DNA from 2 places in the Pedococcus sp. NPDC057267 genome. Region 1 is predicted to be linked to the other one. Evidence: predicted binding sites of a transcription regulator. Region 1 holds the regulator's gene; the other holds the start of a gene.
The links. The regulator HrcA, encoded in region 1, represses chaperone genes, less so after heat shock. The targets are predictions, from matches to a motif close to TTNGCACTCGNNNNNNNCGAGTGCNAA.
Positions count from the first base shown of each region.

Region 2: groES (co-chaperone GroES) is a predicted target of HrcA. The motif match lies at 2,587-2,613, and genes of this name have one in related genera.

Region 1 covers NZ_JBHUYG010000116.1:1,225-6,391, forward strand. Annotated here, with positions in the region: gene dnaJ (molecular chaperone DnaJ) at 1-706, opposite strand, end outside; gene hrcA (heat-inducible transcriptional repressor HrcA) at 786-1,817, opposite strand; gene ACFUC1_RS18330 (DUF3097 domain-containing protein) at 1,991-2,869, shown strand; gene ACFUC1_RS18335 (DUF4870 domain-containing protein) at 3,014-3,403, shown strand; gene hemW (radical SAM family heme chaperone HemW) at 3,429-4,658, opposite strand; gene ACFUC1_RS18345 (tyrosine-protein phosphatase) at 4,990-5,167, shown strand, end outside.
Region 2 covers NZ_JBHUYG010000065.1:17,438-22,604, forward strand. Annotated here, with positions in the region: gene ACFUC1_RS14085 (hypothetical protein) at 1-271, opposite strand, end outside; gene ACFUC1_RS14090 (class I SAM-dependent methyltransferase) at 427-1,656, opposite strand; gene ACFUC1_RS14095 (GNAT family N-acetyltransferase) at 1,692-2,501, opposite strand; gene groES (co-chaperone GroES) at 2,759-3,052, shown strand; gene groL (chaperonin GroEL) at 3,193-4,809, shown strand; gene ACFUC1_RS14110 (hypothetical protein) at 4,981-5,167, shown strand, end outside.

The DNA of each region.
Region 1 (5,167 bases):
CCTGGCCGACCTCGCCCTCACCCGTGAGCTGGATGCGGGTGCCGGTGTCGACGCCCGCCGGGACCTTGATGGTGAGGGTGCGGCGGGTGCGGACGCGGCCGTCGCCGGAGCACTCGAAGCACGGGCTGACGAGCACCTCGCCGTAGCCCTGGCAGGTCATGCAGGGGCGGCTGGTCATCACCTGGCCGAGGAAGGACCGCTGCACCTGCTGGATCTCGCCCCGGCCGCCGCAGACGTCACAGGTCCGGCGCGAGGTGCCCGGCTGGGCGCCGTCGCCGTGGCAGGTGGAGCAGACGACGGCCGTCTCGACCGTGAGCTCCTTCTCGGCGCCGAAGACGGCGTCGGCCATGTCGATGTCGAGCCGGATCAGGGCGTCCTGGCCGCGGCGCTGGCGCGAGCGCGGGCCGCGCTGGGCGGTGCCGGCCCCGGCGCCGAAGAACGCGTCCATGATGTCGCTGAACGAGAAGCCCTGGCCGAAGCCCGCAGCACCGGCGGCGTACGGGTCGGCGCCCATGTCGTACGAGCGGCGCTTCTCCGGGTCGGAGAGCACGTCGTAGGCCTGGGACACCTTCTTGAACTGCTCCTCCGCCTCCGGGCTGGGGTTGACGTCCGGGTGCAGGGTGCGCGCCTTCTTGCGGTAGGCCCGCTTGATGTCCTCGGCGGTGGCGTCCCGCGAGACGCCGAGGTCCTGGTAGTAGTCGTTCACGAAGATCCTTGTCAGTGGTGCATCGACACGGTCGGGGAGCCGGCGGCGGTGACGGCCCCGCGGGAGGTGGACCCGGCGCTCACTGCGCGAGGATCCGGGAGACGTAGGTGGCGACCGCCCGCACCGAGGCCATGGTGGTCGGGTAGTCCATCCGGGTCGGGCCGAGGACGCCGAGCCCGGCGACGAGGTCTGCCCCGGTGCCGTACTCGGTGGAGACGACCGAGGTCGACTGCAGCCCGGCATACGGGTTCTCGTGGCCGATCCGCACGGAGACGGCGTCGGAGGTCTCGCGCGCGGTGCCGAGCAGCTTGAGCAGGATGACGTGCTGCTCGAGCGCCTCGAGGACCGGCCCGATGGTGAGCGGGAAGTCGGTGCCGACGCGGGCGAGGTTGGCCGTGCCGGCGAGGACGACGCGCTCCTCGCGCTCCTCGACCAGCGCGTCCTCGAGCGACTGCACGACGGCGCGGACGAGGTCGCGGTCGGCGGGCTCGAACTCCTCGGGCAGCGAGGACAGGGCCGCCGAGGCGTCCACGAGCCGCTCCCCCACGGCCCGGGCGTTGACCTTGGCCCGGACCAGCCCGAGGGTGGCCTCGCCCTCGGGCGTGGTGAGGTCCGCGGTGGTCTCGATGACCCGCTGCTCGACCCGGCCGGTGTTGACGATGAGCACGACCATGAGCCGCCGGCCGCCCATCGGCACGAACTCGATGTGCCGCACCGAGGACCGGGTCAGCGACGGGTACTGCATGACGGCGACCTGGCGGGTCAGCTGCGCGAGCAGCCGCACCGTCCGGTCGACGACGTCGTCGAGGTCGACGGCGCCCTCGAGGAAGTGGGCGATGGCGGCGCGCTCGGCCGCCGACATCGGCTTGACCGAGCTGAGCCGGTCGACGAACAGGCGGTAACCGGCGTCGGTCGGGACCCGCCCCGCGCTGGTGTGCGGGGCCGCGATCAGCCCCTCCTCCTCGAGCACGGCCATGTCGTTGCGGACCGTCGCCGCGGACACCCCGAGGTGGTGGCGCTCGAGCAGCGCCTTGGACCCGACCGGCTCGGACGTCTCGACGTAGTCCTGGACGATGGCGCGCAGCACGGCGAGGCGTCGTTCTTCGCTCATGGCGCTCCTGTCGTTCGGCTGGCACTTCGTCCGCGGGCGGGGCCGCCCGTGGCAGCTCCCCACGTTGGCACTCACACCCTCGGAGTGCCAAGTCTATGCCGTTCGGCGCGCCCCGGCCGCATCGACCGGCGCGTCCCCGCGGCCGGCCGCCGCACCCGGCATACCCTTCCCCGGTGCCCGACCGCTATGGCTCCGACGTGCTCTCCACCGACTGGCGCAAGCCCCCTCGCGGGCGCGCGACGGAGGTGGAGGCCGTGACCGGTCTGGTCGTCGAGGACGTGGAGACCGGCTGGTGCGGGGCGGTCGTCCGGGTCGAGAAGGCCGGCGGCATGCGGGTCGTCCACCTCGAGGACCGGCGGGGCCGCACCAAGGGCTTCCCGCTCGGCCCAGGCTTCCTGCTCGACGGCGCCCCGGTCGTCCTGACTCCCCCGACCGCGGCGGCGCGGGCCCAGCTCGCCGCGGCGAAGCAGGCCTCGTCGCGCACGGCCTCGGGGTCGCGCGCCGTCGAGGGCGTGCGCGCCAAGGTGGCGAGCGGGTCGCGGATCTTCGTCGAGGGCCGGCACGACGCCGAGCTCGTCGAGAAGGTGTGGGGCGAGGACCTGCGCATCGAGGGCGTCGTCGTCGAGATGCTCGACGGCGTCGACGACCTCTCCGCCGCCATCCGGGACTTCTCCCCCGGCCCCGGCCGCCGGATGGGCGTCCTCGTCGACCACCTCGTGCCGGGCACCAAGGAGCACCGGGTCGTGGAGGAGGCGCGCCGCCTGCAGCCGTATGCCGCACACGTGCGGGTCCTGGGCCACCCGTACGTCGACGTGTGGCAGAGCGTGCGACCCGAGCGGCTCGGGCTCGACGCCTGGCCGGTCATCCCCCGCGGGACCTCGTGGAAGCACGGCATCTGCGCCCACCTCGGCTGGGCGCACGACAGCCAGGCCGACATCGCCCGGGCGTGGAAGCAGATCCTCGGCACGGTCCGCACGTACGCCGACCTCGAGCCGACCCTGCTGGCCAGCGTCGAGGAGCTCATCGACTTCGTGACCGAGCCCGGGCACTGACGTCGGGGGCGCTCCTCGGGGGCGGTGGCCGCGGTCGCCGCTCAGGGTCGGCCCTGACGCTGCCCTGAGCGCACCCCGAAACCGGGACGATCCGTGGCTCCCGTGCGCTTCACTGGGTGAAGGCACCATCCACGGAGGAGAGACATGACCGCCTCACCGCAGTACCCGCAGCAACCCGCACAGCCCATGTCGCAGCAGGAGGAGAAGACCTGGGCCACCCTGACCCACGTCATCTCCGGCGTGGCCATGGTCGTCAGCGCCGGCACCCTCGGCTTCGTCGCCAGCCTGGTCATCTACCTCGTCTACCGCGACCGCGGCCCGTTCGTCCGGGCGCACGCCGCGAACGCGGTGAACGTGCAGCTGACGGCCCTCATCGGCCTCATCGTCTCGGGCGTCCTGATGATCGTGCTGATCGGCTTCGTCCTGTACCCGATCGTGGTCGTCGCCGCGGTCGTCATCCACGCGATCGCCGCCATGCGCGCCAACAACGGCGAGTGGTACGACCCGCCGTTCACCATCCGCTTCGTCAAGTGAGCCGGCCCGGGCGCACGCCCGAGTCCTAGCGCAGGCCGAGGAGCCGTCGCACGACGGTGTCGGCCAGCAGGCGGCCCTGCCTCGTCAGCACCACGCGCTGGCGGCGCAGGGCCGCTGCCCCGTCCACCAGCCCGTCGGCGATGAGACCCGCCACGGCGGTGCGGCCCTCGTCGTGCAGGTCGGCGAGGGGCAGGCCGTCGACGAGCCGCACCCCGAGCAGGACGCGCTCGTCGTAGCGCTGCTCGGCGGTCAGCGTCTCCCGGCCGTGGGCCGGGCTGACGCCGTCGGCGACCCGGCCGGCATACGCGGTCGGGTGCTTGACGTTCCACCAGCGCACGCCGCCGACGTGGCTGTGCGCGCCCGGGCCGACGCCCCACCAGTTGCCGTCGTCCCAGTAGCCCTCGTTGTGGCGGCATCGGGCGTCCAGGCGGCTCGCCCAGTTGCTCACCTCGTACCAGTCGTAGCCTGCCGCGGAGAGCACCTCGTCGGCGAGCTCGTACTTCACGGCCTCGTCGTCGTCCTCGGGCGCGGCGACCTCCCCGCGGCGGACCTGGGCGGCGAGCCGGGTGCCGTCCTCGACCACGAGGGCGTAGGCCGACACGTGGTCCGGATGCAGCGCGACGACGGCGTCCAGGCTGGTGCGCCAGTCCGCCAGGCTCTCCCCCGGCGTTCCGTAGATCAGGTCGAGGCTGACCTGCAGGCCCGCGGCGCGCGCCGCCTCGACGGCCCGGGCGACGTTGGCCGGGTCGTGGGTGCGGTCGAGGGTGTGCAGGACGTGCGGCACGGCCGACTGCATCCCGAGCGAGACGCGGGTGAAGCCGGCGTCGGCGAGGACGGCGAGCGACTCCGGCGTCACCGAGTCGGGGTTGGCCTCGGTGGTCACCTCCGCATCGTCGGCGAGCCCCCACTGCTCCCGTATGCCGTGCAGCATCCGGGCGAGGTCCGTCGCCGCGAGCATGGTGGGCGTGCCGCCGCCCACGAAGACGGTCCCGACCGCGGGGGCGTCCGCTCCGAGGACCTCGCCCGCGAGCGCCAGCTCCTTGAGCGCGGCGTCGGCGAAGGTGGAGACGCCGGCCCCGTCCGTGCCGAGCTCGAGCAGCGTGTAGGTGTTGAAGTCGCAGTAGCCGCAGCGCACGCGGCAGAACGGGACGTGCAGGTAGACCCCGAACGGCCGCTGCGCGAGGGTCGCGAGCGAGGCCTCCGGCAGCCGCCCGTCGGGCGGCGCGGGGTCGCCGTCGGGCAGGGCGCTGGGCATGGGCACCATTGTCTCAGGGCCTCCGGCACCCCTGCGCCGAGGCCGCCCGCGGCGCCACGCGGGTCCTCGTCCCACCCGTCACAGCCTGTCCGGCGTGTCCCGGCGACACGCCGGAGGCCGTCGAAAAAGGCCCTCCCACCTGCGGGAAAGCCCTTGTGGAGCCGCGGTCCGGCGACTAGACATGGTCGTGCGCCCCCACCTCGGTGGGAGCGCCGACCCGGACCTCGGTCCGAGTCGTCGAGGGCCTCGGAAACTCATACTTTCCGAGGCCCTCACCCTTTCCCGGCGCCCCGCAACCTCCTCGACACCGACGCCACCTAGAGTCGGTCGGGTGAGCACTCCCGGCTGGATCGACCTCGACGGCGTCGTGAACATGCGCGACGTCGGCGGACTCCCCACGACCGACGGCGGCACCGTCGCCAGCGGCAGGCTGCTGCGCTCGGACAACCTGCAGGACCTCAGCGACGCCGACGTCCGGCACCTCGTCGAACAGGTGGGCGTCACCGACA
Region 2 (5,167 bases), on a different contig from region 1:
CGTAGGTCTGCGGCGCGGTCAGGGCGGTGTCGGGAGCCCAGACCGTGGTGGCCGCGACCGGGCGCGGGGCGTCGGCCAGCTCGAAGACGGGGGCCGCCGTCATGGGACCGGACCACGCGCTCAGGGCACCGACCGCGGCGACCAGGACACCGGTGGTCTTGAGCAGCCCGGCGCGGGTCGGGCGCAGGAGCGCGAGGAGCAGCGGCCGCGGCAGGGGCCGGGGCGCGGCAGGCGCGCGGTGGCGGCCGGAACGGGTGGGCTGGTCGGGCATGGGGTCAGTTCCTCGGTGGCGGGGGGACCAGCGGTCACCGTACCGAAGGCCCTGCCAGGTCACAAAGAGGTCACGGCGCGTCGCTGTGGACATGTCGCGCCCCGTGGCGCCGGCTGTGGACGACGAGGTGGGCGGCAGGTTCGCGCCCAGCCAGTTCAGGCGGGGCGGACGATGAGGGCCACCTGGTTGCTGCGCACCCGGGTCAGGACGACGGTCGCCTCGGACGACCCCTTGGCCGGCAGGCGCAGCTGGCGGCGGAGCAGGTCGGCGTCGACGGACACGCCGCGCTTCTTGACGGTCAGCCGGTCGAAGCCGTGGTCGCGCAGCCACCCGCGCAGCGCCTTGACGTTGAACGGCATCGCCTCGACGACGACGAACCGCCGCGCGAACGGCACGTCCTCGGCCCGGTCGGCGCTGACGTAGCCCACGCCCTCGTCGAGCTCGTACCCGTCGACGGCGGCAGTGACGGCACCCACGAGGCCCGCCCGCAGGACGGCCTTGTCCGGCTCGTAGAGCCAGGATCCCACCGCCGCGAGCGAGGCGGCCCGCTCGTGCTCCGGTGCGTCGGCCTCCGTCACGACGACGGGGGCCGCCCCGGGGCGCAGCAGCGCCGCCGTGCGACCCGGTGCCTGGGCGAGCGGACCGAACCAGACGGCGCACTCCAGCACCTCGCCGGCGAGCGAGGTCCACTGTGCCTCCGCGCCGGCCGGCAGGGCGTGGTGGGGGAAGGCGGGCGCGAGCTTCACGCCGGTCGCGGGCAGCGCGCGGGCGACCTCCTGGACCTGCTCCCAGCTCGGCGTCATGGAGTCGAGCCCGAACACCCGGCGGGTGCGGCCGTGCACGTCGGCGACCCCGGGCGTACGCCGCGCCGGGTCCAGCCACGCGCCCACCCCGCGGGCCCCCTCACCGGCCGGCGGCACGAACTCCTCGACCCGGCCCTGCACCGCGGTGGAGTCGGGCCAGTGCCGGAGGTTGACCGCGGCGATGGCGGCCGTCACCTCGTCGGCGTCGATGGCCCGGACCCGCAGGTCGAGGCCGGCCATCGCCATGGCGTCCGCCCCGATGCCGCAGCCGAGGTCGTGGACGGTGGAGATGCCGGCCCGGCGGAAGCGCTGCGCGTGCCGCGCGGCCACGGTCAGGCGGGTGGCCTGCTCGAGGCCGTCGGAGGTGAAGACCATGCCCTGGGCGAACTCGCCGAACTTGTCGACCGCGCGGGCGCGCAGCCGCGACTGGTTGAGCGCCGCCGCGACGAGGTCGGCGTCGAAGCCGACGCCGCGCAGCCGGTCCTGCAGCCCGAGCGCCTCCTTCTCGTCGTACGGCGGCAGCGACTGGAGCAGGCCCCACCCCTCGCCGGTGGTGAGGCGTCGCAGCAGGGCCAGGTCCATGCGCGGCATTGTTCCCTACCGCGCGCGAGGGACGGTCAGCGGCCTCGGCGCCACTCGTAGGGGGTCGTGGTGGTCACCTTGACCAGCCCGGACTGCTCGAGGATGGGGCGCGAGAACTCGGTCGAGTCGCTGTTGAGGTACCGCTTGCCGTGGCGCAGGGCCGACCGCGCCCGGGCCGACGTCAGCGCCCGGTAGATGCCGCGCCCCCGCCACTCCGGTCGGGTGGCGCCGCCCCAGATCCCCGCGAACTCGGTGCCCTCCACCGGCTCGAGCCGGCCGGCGCTCACGACCTCGCCGCCGGCCTCGGCCACCCACAGCTCCATGTCGTCGCGGGTCCGGAGCCGGTGGAGGACCTGCTCCTCCATCTCGGCGGCGAGCTCGGGGGAGTCGCCGAACACCTCGGCCTGCATCGCCAGCATCCGCCGCGCGTCGTCCTCGTCGGTGACCTGCCGCACGACCACTCCTTCCGGCAGGTCCACGTCGTAGGCGAGCAGCCGCGCCTCGCCGACCATGACCGACTCGGGCTCGTCGGGCACGAAGCCGCGCGCGACGAGGGCCTCGTGCAGCCCGGGGGCGTGGTCGTGGCCGCGCGTCTTCCACTCCACCCGGACGACGGACGGGTCCTGCTCGTAGTGCGCGAGGGCCGCCTCGACCCACTCCCGGACCTGTTCCCCGGTCGCAGGCCGACCGCCGGTGTCCAGGCTGCGGTAGGTGATGAAGCCACGGCCGCCGAGGTAGGTGGCGCAGTGCAGCGGCCCGATCCGCTCGACCGCGACGGCCGAGGCGACCTCGACCCGCAGCTGCTCGTCGTACGCGCCGAGCAGGGCGGCGGGGGAGTCGGTCACGGGCGAAACCCTGCCCCAGCGGACTCGGCCTGCTCAACCGGATAACGGCGCCACCGTCCGCCCTCGGCGAACGGCGCGACACGGGTTGGCACTCGAGTTGACCGAGTGCTAACAGGGTGCCTAGATTTGCCGTTGGCACTCCGGTTCGCCGAGTGCTAACGCAGGAGCCAGGCCGACCCCCGCGACGGCGGCCGAACGACTGCGACGCACAGCATCCACCTGTCCACTCCGACATTCCCGAAGGGGAGGTCACCATCGTGTCGGTTTCCATCAAGCCGCTCGAAGACCGCATCGTCGTCAAGAGCGTCGAGGCCGAGCAGACCACCGCGTCCGGCCTCGTCATCCCGGACACCGCGAAGGAGAAGCCCCAGGAGGGCGAGGTCCTCGCGATCGGTCCCGGTCGCATCGACGACCACGGCAACCGCGTCCCGCTCGACGTCAACGTCGGCGACCGCGTGATCTACAGCAAGTACGGCGGCACCGAGATCAAGCACGGCGGCGAGGAGTACCTCATCCTCTCCGCGCGCGACGTCCTCGCCGTCGTCGGCTGACGACGCACCACACACAGCACGCCCCGGCGGGCCCCGCTGGGGTCGCGCGCGGGGCGTGCTGCGTTGTGCGCAACGCACCCGTCCCGCGTATGCCGGCAGCTCGGCATACCGCCGAACTTCACTGAGAACGAAGGACTTTCATGGCCAAGACGCTGGAGTTCAACGACTCCGCTCGCAAGTCGCTCGAGCGCGGTGTCGACGCGCTCGCGAACGCCGTCAAGGTGACGCTCGGCCCCAAGGGCCGCAACGTCGTCATCGACAAGAAGTGGGGCGCCCCCACGATCACGAACGACGGTGTCACCATCGCCCGTGAGGTCGAGCTCGAGGACGCGTACGAGAACCTCGGCGCCCAGCTCGCCAAGGAGGTCGCCACCAAGACGAACGACGTCGCGGGTGACGGCACCACCACCGCCACCGTGCTCGCGCAGGCCATGGTCAAGGAGGGCCTGCGCAACGTCGCCGCCGGCGCCGCGCCGTCCGGCCTCAAGCGCGGTATCGACAAGGCCGTCGAGGCCGTGTCCGACCAGCTGCTCAAGGTCGCCCGCGAGATCGAGGGCAAGGACGAGATCGCCCAGGTCGCCGCGCTCTCCGCGCAGGACCAGACCATCGGGTCGACCATCGCCGACGCCTTCGACAAGGTCGGCAAGGACGGCGTCATCACCGTCGAGGAGTCCTCGACCGCGACGACCGAGCTCGAGTTCACCGAGGGCATGCAGTTCGACAAGGGCTACATCTCGCCCTACTTCATCTCCGACGCCGAGCGCATGGAGGCCGTGATCGAGGACGCCTACGTCCTCATCAACCAGGGCAAGATCTCCGCGATCGCCGACGTCCTGCCGGTGCTGGAGAAGGTCGTCAAGAGCGGCAAGCCGCTGCTGATCATCGCCGAGGACATCGACGGCGAGGCGCTGTCGACCCTGGTGGTCAACAAGATCCGCGGCACGTTCAACGTCGTGGCCGTCAAGGCCCCGGGCTTCGGCGACCGCCGCAAGGCGATGCTGCAGGACATGGCCGTCCTCACCGGTGGCCAGGTCATCTCCGAGGAGGTCGGCCTCAAGCTCGACCAGGCCGACCTCGACGTGCTGGGCCAGGCCCGCCGCGTCGTCGTCACCAAGGACACCACCACGATCATCGACGGCGCCGGCTCGGCCGACGACGTCACCGGCCGGGTCAACCAGATCAAGGCCGAGATCGAGCGCACCGACTCCGACTGGGACCGCGAGAAGCTCCAGGAGCGCCTCGCCAAGCTCGCCGGCGGCGTCTGCGTCATCAAGGTCGGTGCCCACACCGAGGTGGAGCTCAAGGAGAAGAAGCACCGCATCGAGGACGCGATCTCCGCGACCCGCGCGGCCATCGAGGAGGGCATCGTCGCCGGTGGCGGCTCCGCCCTCGTCCACGCCTCCTCGGTCATCGACGGCCTGGGCCTGTCCGACGACGAGAAGGTCGGCGCCGCGATCGTGGCCAAGGCCGCGGCGGAGCCGCTGCGCTGGATCGCCGAGAACGCCGGCATGGAGGGCTACGTCGCCGTCTCCAAGGTGCGCGAGCTCGAGGTCGGCAACGGCCTCAACGCCGCCACCGGCGAGTACGTCGACCTGGTCAAGGCCGGCGTCATCGACCCGGTCAAGGTCACCCGCTCCGCCCTGCGCAACGCCGCCTCGATCGCGTCGATGGTGCTCACCACCGACACGCTCGTCGTGGAGAAGAAGGAGGAGGAGCCCGAGGCCGCAGGCGGTCACGGGCACGGCCACGGCCACTGAGCCAGCCGCCTCCCGGTTCACGAGGGCCCGCTCCCACCACGGTGGGGGCGGGCCCTCGCCGTGCCCGGGCCCCGTCCGACGCCCGGGCCCTGCCGGGTGCCCGGACGGTGTGCGACATTGGGGAGGTCGCCCGGGTGCCACGGGGTGCGCGGGCGCGGCGAGGTGGTCGCGATGGAGCGGTATGCGTCCGCGCCGGGCTTCGAGGAGTACGTCGAGGCCCGCGGTGTCGACCTGCTCCGCACCGCCTGGCTGCTCGCCGGCAGCGACGAGGGCGCACGACGGCTCGTGGGGGCGACGCTCGCGCGGGCCTGGCCGCGGTGGTCGCACCTGGCCGAGGTCGGCGCGGGCTCGTACGACG